DNA from 4 places in the Shewanella sp. 10N.286.52.B9 genome. Region 3 is predicted to be linked to each of the others. Evidence: predicted binding sites of a transcription regulator. Region 3 holds the regulator's gene; each other region holds the start of a gene.

Region 1 (2,209 bases), on a different contig from region 3:
TGAAACCAACTGGGTCATACAACAATTCAAATTCAATACCTTGCTTATTGACGTGTTGCCACATGTCATAACACTGACGGTTCAACTTACCAAAATGATACTTTTTACCATTAGAGATGATCCTTGGATGATAGTCAGTATTATCGGTTAATTGATAAAACTGCTTAGTGAGATATTCATCACCGCCAACACAGCTGCAGGTTAATACCGTTACACTGGGCAGCGAGAGGTCTGAGCTGCTGGCTGTTTTACTGAATTCGACAAAAAAACGTTGTAAGTAAAGTGCCGTGGTACCTGTACCTGAAGGAAGAAATAGCTCTAACTTTTTCATATTATTTTGTTTAAGCCATTCAATAATCTCTCGCCCTAGTTGATCAAGCCCTAGCTGAGCATATTCACAACGCCCGCCTTCGGGAACAAACACCGTACTCTTAACGACAAGCTGTTTGTTCGATTCATACGGCGCTTGAATATCTTGTTGTACATAAGTCTCTAGGTTCAGCTCAATACCCGCTGGCTTTTCAATGATGTTGGCGCCGTTGTCTAAGGCCGCTTTATAGTTTCCTTGGGGGTTTTGCTTAAGATAGCCAGCTATATGGTCAACATAATAATCAAGTTGCCAGCCGCGCATTTTGGTTAAGGCAGCTAAAGAGTGCAGCGAATTTGCTTGCGCTGAGCCATAGCCAACCAGTTTTTTTACTAGAGGGAAATCTTGCTCGAGAAAATATTGAAATTTTCGCGCTTTGTTACCACTGAAATCCGGGTGGAGTAAATCATCGCGTTTTACAAATATTGCCTGCTCTGCAAATCGAATGGTTTGTACTGGTGTGGTGGCAAACATGTTTATCTCAACATCAATGAGTAGAGTTATTATTTTAACTAAAAAATGTTGTTTTTAGCTAACCTATTTATGCTGAGAGTTTAAGAGACAATATACCTTATAGAATTATCGTTTAAATTCAGCAAGATAAAAAATATATATAATGTGGCACAGATTTCGCTTCAATAGTGCATAGTTCGACTAACAAACTGTACAAAGCACGATTAAAAATAGTAAGTTATTACAACAAGTAAGGGATTTTAGATGTCAGTATTAAGATTAGTTTTTAATATCGCTTGGTTCATCATGGGCGGCTTTATAATGGGCTTAGCTTGGTGGCTAGCTGGGCTCTTATGTTTTATTAGTATTATCGGTATCCCCTTTGGCCGAGCCTGTTTCGTCATTGGTGAAATGGCATTTTGGCCATTCGGCCAAGAAAATGTAAATCGTAAACACCTATCAGGCACAGAAGACTTTGGTACCGGTCCATTAGGGATGATAGGTAATGTAATCTGGTTTTTATTTTTCGGTATTTGGTTGGCCATCGGTCACCTCACCCATGCTCTAGCTTGTTTTATCACTATCATTGGTATTCCGTTTGCTATACAACATGTGAAGCTGGCTTTATTGAGCCTCACGCCGATTGGACAAACCATAGTGGCAAAAGAAAGCTATTAATCTAAACCAATTTTAATTGCTGTTACTATTGAATGTTAAAAAAGGAGCGCTAATTTATTAGCACTCCTTTTTTATGTTTAAGGCATTTATAAAGCATTTATAAGGCAACGATATAGTTGAACTCTTCTTCTGTCACTGGTTGAACACTCAACCTAGCGCCTTTACTTACTAATACCATGTCAGCAAGTTTTGGATCTGCTTTTAACTGCGCCAAGGTAATAATGCGGGTTAACTTTTGATTAAAACGAATATCTACTGCAACCCATCTCGGTTTTTGTTTATCTGACTTAGGGTCAAAATAAGCACTTTGACTATCAAAAGCACTTAAATCGTTATAAGCATCTGACGTCACTTCAGCAATCCCCACAACAGCGGGAACTTTACAGCTGGAATGGTAAAACAGCACTAAATCCCCTGTTTTTACCTCATCCCGTAAAAAGTTTCGCGCCTGATAATTACGTATCCCTTGCCAGGGTTCTGACTGTGGTAAACATGCTGCTAAATCGTCAATGCTGAACTCATCAGGTTCCGATTTCATTAACCAATACTTCATTTAAATCCTTAACAGTAAAACGATAATACTTATGCAATCCATAACTAACCAATGGCCGAATGACTAATTTTTTGATCATTAGTTGATTGATTAAAAGTTGCAAATTCTTCTGAAATTAACTCAGTAAATAATCGCCCCGCCCGCCCAAGTGGCCTTTC
Region 2 (2,209 bases), on a different contig from region 3:
TGCCGATGCGTCACGGGCGATTTTAGATGGTCATATTGTGTTATCAAGAACGCTGGCAGATTCTGGCCATTACCCCGCAATTGATATTGAGCAGTCCATTAGCCGCGTCGCACCTATGGTGATTAGCACTGAGCATTTAGAGTCCATGCGTCTGGTTAAACAGATGTATTCACTTTATCAGCAAAACAGAGACTTAATTTCAATTGGGGCTTATTCCCAAGGCAGCGATCCACGCATTGATAACGCTATTCGGTTACAACCAGCGATGAATGCATTTTTACGCCAAGGATTTAAAGATGTTATTTCCTTTGATAACAGTCAAACCATGGTTGGGCAGATTGCTGCTCAGTGTAAATAATGCGCCGGGCTGATCCATTAATCACAGTGCTTAAACTCAATAAAGAAGCAGAAGAACAGGCGGCTTTACAGCTTAAATCTGCACAATTAGAACTACAAAAATGTGAGGGGCAATTAGAGGCGTTAAATAATTATCGTCTCGAGTACATGAAGCAAATGAATGAAAATCAAGGCAAAACGCTAAGTGCCAGTGAATATCATTCTTTTCATGAGTTTATTAAGCAAATTGACCAAGCACTAGTGCAGCAAGTTAATACCGTTAAAGAAGCACAAAATCAGACCCAACATCGACAAGTTAATTGGCAGCAAAAGCAACAAAAGCGTAAAGCGGTTGAATTGTTGTTAGCTAAAAATGATCAAAAAGCTCAGCAAATAGCCAATAAACAAGAGCAAAAAGCCTCAGATGAATTTGCGATGCAGCAGTTTATTCGTAAAACCCCGCGTTAAATTCCCTTATCCGTTTTTAGCCTAATTAATTTTTATTCTGGCACTCTTATTGCTTGGTTCGTTATTAATAATAAAAGCGTCAGCAATGTGACTTTCATAATTTTATAGCACCAATAGGTTTTCGGTGTTATTAACTCGGAGTTTGTTATGCAGCAAGTGAGTAATATTTTACTTGGAAATAGCAATAAAATGGCGAATTCCCCAACGGGAGAGACGCCGCAAGGTACTGATAGCTCATCTTTTTTGTCGGCGCTTAATCAAGTTTCTCAAACTGATGAGATGCAGGGTAACACTGAGCAAGCTTCTGAAAATAACACAGATATCAATCTGGTGGATGACAATGCCTCACAAGAGCATATTGCTGCAGAAACCGATATTGCTTTAATCTTTGCTCAAATTGACTTAGCAGAAAATTTTGAAACCAATAGCCAACCAACAGGTGGCAACATATTGCCGCTGGCTATTGAGGCCGATTCAACTACAGAATTTTTAAGTGACTATTCAGCTGAGCAACTACAAAATTTATCTGAATTTAGTGCAATGTCTGCAGCTGAGTTGTCAGCATTATCAGTCAAGGAGTTAAATCAGCTGATCACTGACTTTAACCAGCAAACTCCCATCCAAGGTGGAGCCTTACTCCCTTTGATTGAGTTAGCAACAACCAGCGCCATAGATAATGCTGAAAAACCAGCCCTTGCACTTAGCAGTGGCTTTAGTTCAATTCATAAAAACATAATGGATAACAATAGCGCTGCTGTTGATGTAAACAAAAACCTAGTTGATGTAAACAAAGGCTTAGTTGATGCAAACAAAACTTTAGGCGCTCCTGACAGTATTGAAGGCAAAATAACCTCAAAGGAATCTGGGGTTAACCTGAGTAAAGCTGAGTTCTCGGTATCCATGGATAAGTCTGCTATTCCTTCCTCTGCCAATAGTCCTAGTAGTAATGCCCTAGCAAATAATGCCATTGCCCTTAGCGCTGGTGAGTTTACTCTTGATGCAGAATCTGTGGATCTCAAGGCGATACAAAATCAAAGTAGCTTAACGTCAGTGCATAAAAGTGATGTGCCGCAATTTCAATTATCGTTACGCCAAGGATCTGAGTCGGTAGGGCAAATGCAGGAGATGATCCAAAAGTTCGCCCCTGTGATGAAGCAACAACTCATGACGATGGTAGGACAGGGCATTCAACATGCGGAAATTCGATTAGATCCGGCAGAGCTTGGCCATATGGTGGTCAGAGTTCAAGTTAATGGCGATCAAACCCAAGTGCAATTTCAAGTGGCGCAGACACAAACCCGAGACCTATTGGAGCAAGCTATTCCGCGGCTACGGGAAATGCTAGCAGAAGAAGGGCTGCAATTGGCTGACAGTCATGTTTCTCAAGACGGCGAACAGCAGAAAA
Region 3 (2,209 bases):
CGCGGCCAACAACAAACCTTAATCTAGTCTATTTTTCTAGGATCATAAACTAGCGCCCACACTGTTCGTCGCGATGATGTAATTCAATTAGGGACAAGCGGTACATGAAAGCCTCACTCCAACTCAAAATGGGTCAACACTTAACCATGACCCCACAGTTGCAACAAGCGATTCGCTTATTGCAACTTTCCTCATTGGAGCTACAGCAAGAAATTCAACAAGCACTTGATTCAAACCCGCTATTAGAGCTTGAAGACGAATTCACTAAAGCCAAAGAGCCCGTAAAAGAAAACGCCCTGCAAACTGACACCGATTTTAGTGATAATAGCCAAGTCACCATAGAAAAAGACACCTCAACGGTTGATACCACTGAATCGCTCACTAAAGATTCTATGCCTGAAGAACTCCCTATGGATACCACATGGGATGAGGTGTATACCGCCTCGCCTACTTCTGGCTCTGGCGCAGTATCGAGCGGTAATGATATGCCGTTTCAAGGCGAAACCAGTGAAGGCTTGTATGAGCATCTTGAATGGCAAAAAAACCTCACTCCCTTTTCTGAAAATGACTTAGTGATTGCAACCGCCATTATTGATGCCATTGATGAGCGCGGTTACCTCACCCAGAGCGTTGAAGACATTTTGCAATCCTTAGGCACTGACGATATCGAACTCGATGAAGTTGAAGCTGTACTTAAACGGGTACAACACTTCGATCCCGTCGGCATTGCAGCGCGAGATTTAAGTGAGTGTCTATTAATTCAATTAGGCCAATACCCTAATGAAATTCCTTGCATAGATAATGTTAAGTTACTGATTAAAGATCATCTTGATTTAATCGCCGGTCGTGACTTTAGGTTACTGATGCGTAAAACCAAGCTTAAAGAAGATGATTTACGTGAAGCCATTGAATTTATTCAAACGCTCAATCCACGTCCAGGCTTGCAAATTACCCCCATTAAAGATGAGTACGTCATTCCTGATGTTACTGTACTTAAAAAGAATGGTCGCTGGGTGGTCGAGCTAAATCCCGATAACATGCCTAAAATTGGCGTTAATCAGCAATATGCAGCTATGGCCAAAGGCGGTTCAAGCCAAGCTGACAGCCAATTTATTCGTGGTCATTTACAAGAAGCTAAATGGTTTATCAAAAGCATCGATAGCCGTAATGAAACCTTACTAAAAGTGGCTAACTGTATCGTACAATTTCAGCAAGGTTTCTTTGAGTTCGGTGAAGAAGCCATGAAGCCGATGGTGCTCAATGATATTGCTGAAGCGGTTGAAATGCACGAGTCGACCATTTCACGGGTCACGACCCAAAAATACATGCATACCCCCCGTGGACTTTTTGAACTAAAATATTTTTTCTCAAGCCATGTAAGTACCGATGATGGTGGAGAATGCTCTTCTACAGCAATTCGCGCATTTATTAAAAAGCTCGTAGCTGCAGAAAACCCGAAAAAGCCTCTTAGTGATAGTAAAATGGCGACACTATTGGCTGAACAAGGGATTAACGTTGCTCGACGTACGATAGCCAAATATCGAGAGGCAATGCTCATCCCTCCCTCAAACCAACGCAAAAGCTTATAACTTTTGTTATTGGAGGATGACCTATGCAAATTAACCTGACTGGAAACCATATTGAAATAACTCAATCTTTACGGGAATACGTGCAAACAAAATTTTCAAAGCTTGAACGACACTTCGAACAGATCAATAATGTTCACGTTGTGCTCGATGTTCAAAAGCTACAACAGATTGCCGAAGCCAAACTGCACCTAAAAGGCGGTGAAGTGTTTGCTGTATCGCGTAACGCTGATATGTATGTGGCAATAGACGCCCTGATAGATAAGCTAGACCGTCAGGTAATTAAACATAAAGAGAAACTCACTAAGCATTAACGATGGAACTTCGTACCATCCTGCAGCCGGCGTGCACTACCTGTGCCACTCCGGGCAGTAAGAAAAAGGTACTGGAATTAATCAGCAATTTAATGGCTGCCCAGTACCCAACCCTTTCTTCACAGGCTATTTTTGAAAGTCTAATAGCGCGTGAAAAAATGGGCAGTACAGGTATAGGAAATGGCATAGCAATTCCACATGGGCGCTTAGATAATATCGAAGAACCCATTGCTATTTTAATCAAATGCGAAGAGCCAATCGCCTTTGATGCCATAGACAAGCAACCTGTAGATATTTTATTTGCGCTTC
Region 4 (2,209 bases), on a different contig from region 3:
TTATACTCGTTAATTAGTTTGCTGTTAACTATTTTGTCACTGCTCGCCGCTAAGCTTATCCATTCCCCGAAAGATAAGCGTTTCCCCAATGGTAAGGCGATGTTTGAACCTATTGTTATTGCGATCAAAGGTGTGGTGATTATGTGCCTAGTGATTTATTCACTGTTCGGCGCAATCGATAGTTTAATACAAGGTGTCAAGCCGTTAGACATTGGTGTCGCGAGTGTTTTTGGGCTGGTAAATACCCTTGGTTGTGGTTTTGCTTGGTGGAAAATAACCCAAATGAGCCGCGAGTCGCACTCAGGGTTAATTGAAGCAGAAACTAAGCAGTGGCAGATGGATACTTTGCTCAGCATGGCTATTACGCTGGGGTTTGTTATCGCATGGGGCTTAACGCAAACTTCGCTGGCTCAATATGCAGGTTATGCCGATCCACTCATGATGATATTAATTTCAGCTTACTTTTTGAAAGTTCCTTTTTCTATGGTGAGTCAAGCGGTCAAAGAGCTATTGCAAATGGCACCACAACAAGAACTGATTGCAGAAGTATCCAAAGGCATGAAAGAAGTTGATAGCCAAGAAACCCTGCATTTAGGCAGTGTCGTCAAAGTGGGAAATGAGCTTAGAATTGATATCAATGTCGTACCTAGTGAAGAGTCAATTATAAAGACCGGTGATATCAAAGTATTTCAGCAAAATCTCAAGCAAAAGTTATCAGCGCTGCCATACAAGTTAGAGCTTAAAATGAATATTGCCATTTAACCATTTAGTCATCAAGCTATTGCTAGTCACTACAATAACCATATTCGATTATTGGTACCATTTGAGTCTTAACGAAGACTCACTTATCCGCCGCAACAACCACTAACTTGCTCATTACGCTTCATTTAGCGAGACAAACTTGATGCTAAATACGGCCTTTCAATAATGGCTTTTTTGCGCTATCTAGGTGCAGCTTGCACTACTTACAACCATTTTCAAAAAATCTAATTAGATTAGGGTGTTGATTTATAAGCATTTATCAACCTTGGTATGAAGTTGGCTTATTAGCAGTCAACTACATAACTATAGGGAATGCACTATGTCATATATCGAGCCAAAGGAGTTTGCTACCAAGATGGTAGATGCTGGGGAGCAAAAAATCTTCATGTCGACACGAGATACATTAGTTAGGGCATTTATGGCTGGCGCGATACTGGGACTTGCCGCTTTTTTTGCCATTACCGTTATCGTGAAAACAGGTAGCTTGTTAGTCGGATCATTATTATTCCCGGTTGGGTTTATTATGTTGTATCTGATGAAGTTTGATTTGCTGACAGGTGTATTTACCTTGGTGCCTTTAGCTGTCCTTAACAAGCGACCGGGATGTACCTGGGAGCAACTTTTTAGGAATTGGGGGTTAGTGTTTGTGGGGAATTTTGCCGGCGCGTTAACCGTGGCATTTTTTGCATCCTATATCCTGACTTATGGTTACAACACTGACGGTGGAGTATTAGCGGCTAAAGTGAGCTCAATTGGTGAGTCACGTACGTTAGGGTATCAAGAGCATGGCGTGGCAGGCTGGTTTACTATTTTTATTCGCGGCATGTTGTGTAACTGGATGGTGTCTATGGGAGTGGTAGGCGCTATGATCTCAACCTCAGTGAGCGGCAAAATGGCTGCAATGTGGATGCCTGTGATGCTGTTCTTCTTTATGGGTTTTGAGCATTCAATCGTTAATATGTTCCTATTTCCATTTTCAATGATCATGGGCGGTGACTTTACTGTTAGCGACTACCTATTGTGGAATGAAATCCCAACGGCATTAGGTAATTTAGTCGGCGGCTTTTTACTCGTGGGCTTACCTTTGTACTTAACCCATGTTAAGACAAGCCCTGAGCGTAAAACTGCTGCTGAAAAAGAAAGCTTAGCTTTATAAGCAGTGCTAAGGCCTATCCTTGTCTCGATTGGGCTTTGTTATGGCGATTCAAGTGATACCTGCTTACTTAATGGTAAGCCGTTGATGGTTTTATCGGTAAATACTATTAGCTTGAACACTATTAACCTAAATAAAATAGCTTGAACAAAAAATGCCCGCAGCTGCGGGCATTTTTATGGTTTCAAACCTGCTAATTATTAGTCTTCAGCATCACCAAGGGACAATAACGTCGCGTTACCGCCAATGGCAGTAATATTGTTGGTGCGGGTTTTTTCAGTAATAAAACGAGTA

What was found. The regulator sigma-54, encoded in region 3, starts transcription at its own class of promoters, with help from an activator protein. The targets are predictions, from matches to a motif close to GTTGGCACGNNNNTNGNNT.
Region 1: the regulator sigma-54 is predicted to act here: its motif matches at 985-1,003, upstream of BCU91_RS01760 (YccF domain-containing protein).
Region 2: the regulator sigma-54 is predicted to act here: its motif matches at 841-859, upstream of BCU91_RS13275 (flagellar hook-length control protein FliK).
Region 4: the regulator sigma-54 is predicted to act here: its motif matches at 1,027-1,045, upstream of BCU91_RS05475 (formate/nitrite transporter family protein).

The regions. Positions count from the first base shown of each region.
Region 1 is NZ_MCTY01000016.1:14,844-17,052, forward strand. Features, by position in the region: gene BCU91_RS01755 (1-aminocyclopropane-1-carboxylate deaminase) at 1-841, opposite strand, end outside; gene BCU91_RS01760 (YccF domain-containing protein) at 1,085-1,498, shown strand; gene BCU91_RS01765 (EVE domain-containing protein) at 1,596-2,051, opposite strand; gene BCU91_RS01770 (LysR family transcriptional regulator) at 2,096-2,209, opposite strand, start outside.
Region 2 is NZ_MCTY01000183.1:1,873-4,081, reverse strand. Features, by position in the region: gene fliI (flagellar protein export ATPase FliI) at 1-358, shown strand, start outside; gene fliJ (flagellar export protein FliJ) at 358-804, shown strand; gene BCU91_RS13275 (flagellar hook-length control protein FliK) at 952-2,209, shown strand, end outside.
Region 3 is NZ_MCTY01000190.1:54,982-57,190, forward strand. Features, by position in the region: gene BCU91_RS14340 (RNA polymerase factor sigma-54) at 105-1,589, shown strand; gene hpf (ribosome hibernation promoting factor) at 1,613-1,900, shown strand; gene ptsN (PTS IIA-like nitrogen regulatory protein PtsN) at 1,903-2,209, shown strand, end outside.
Region 4 is NZ_MCTY01000071.1:24,795-27,003, reverse strand. Features, by position in the region: gene BCU91_RS05480 (cation diffusion facilitator family transporter) at 1-762, shown strand, start outside; gene BCU91_RS05475 (formate/nitrite transporter family protein) at 1,082-1,918, shown strand; gene putA (bifunctional proline dehydrogenase/L-glutamate gamma-semialdehyde dehydrogenase PutA) at 2,116-2,209, opposite strand, start outside.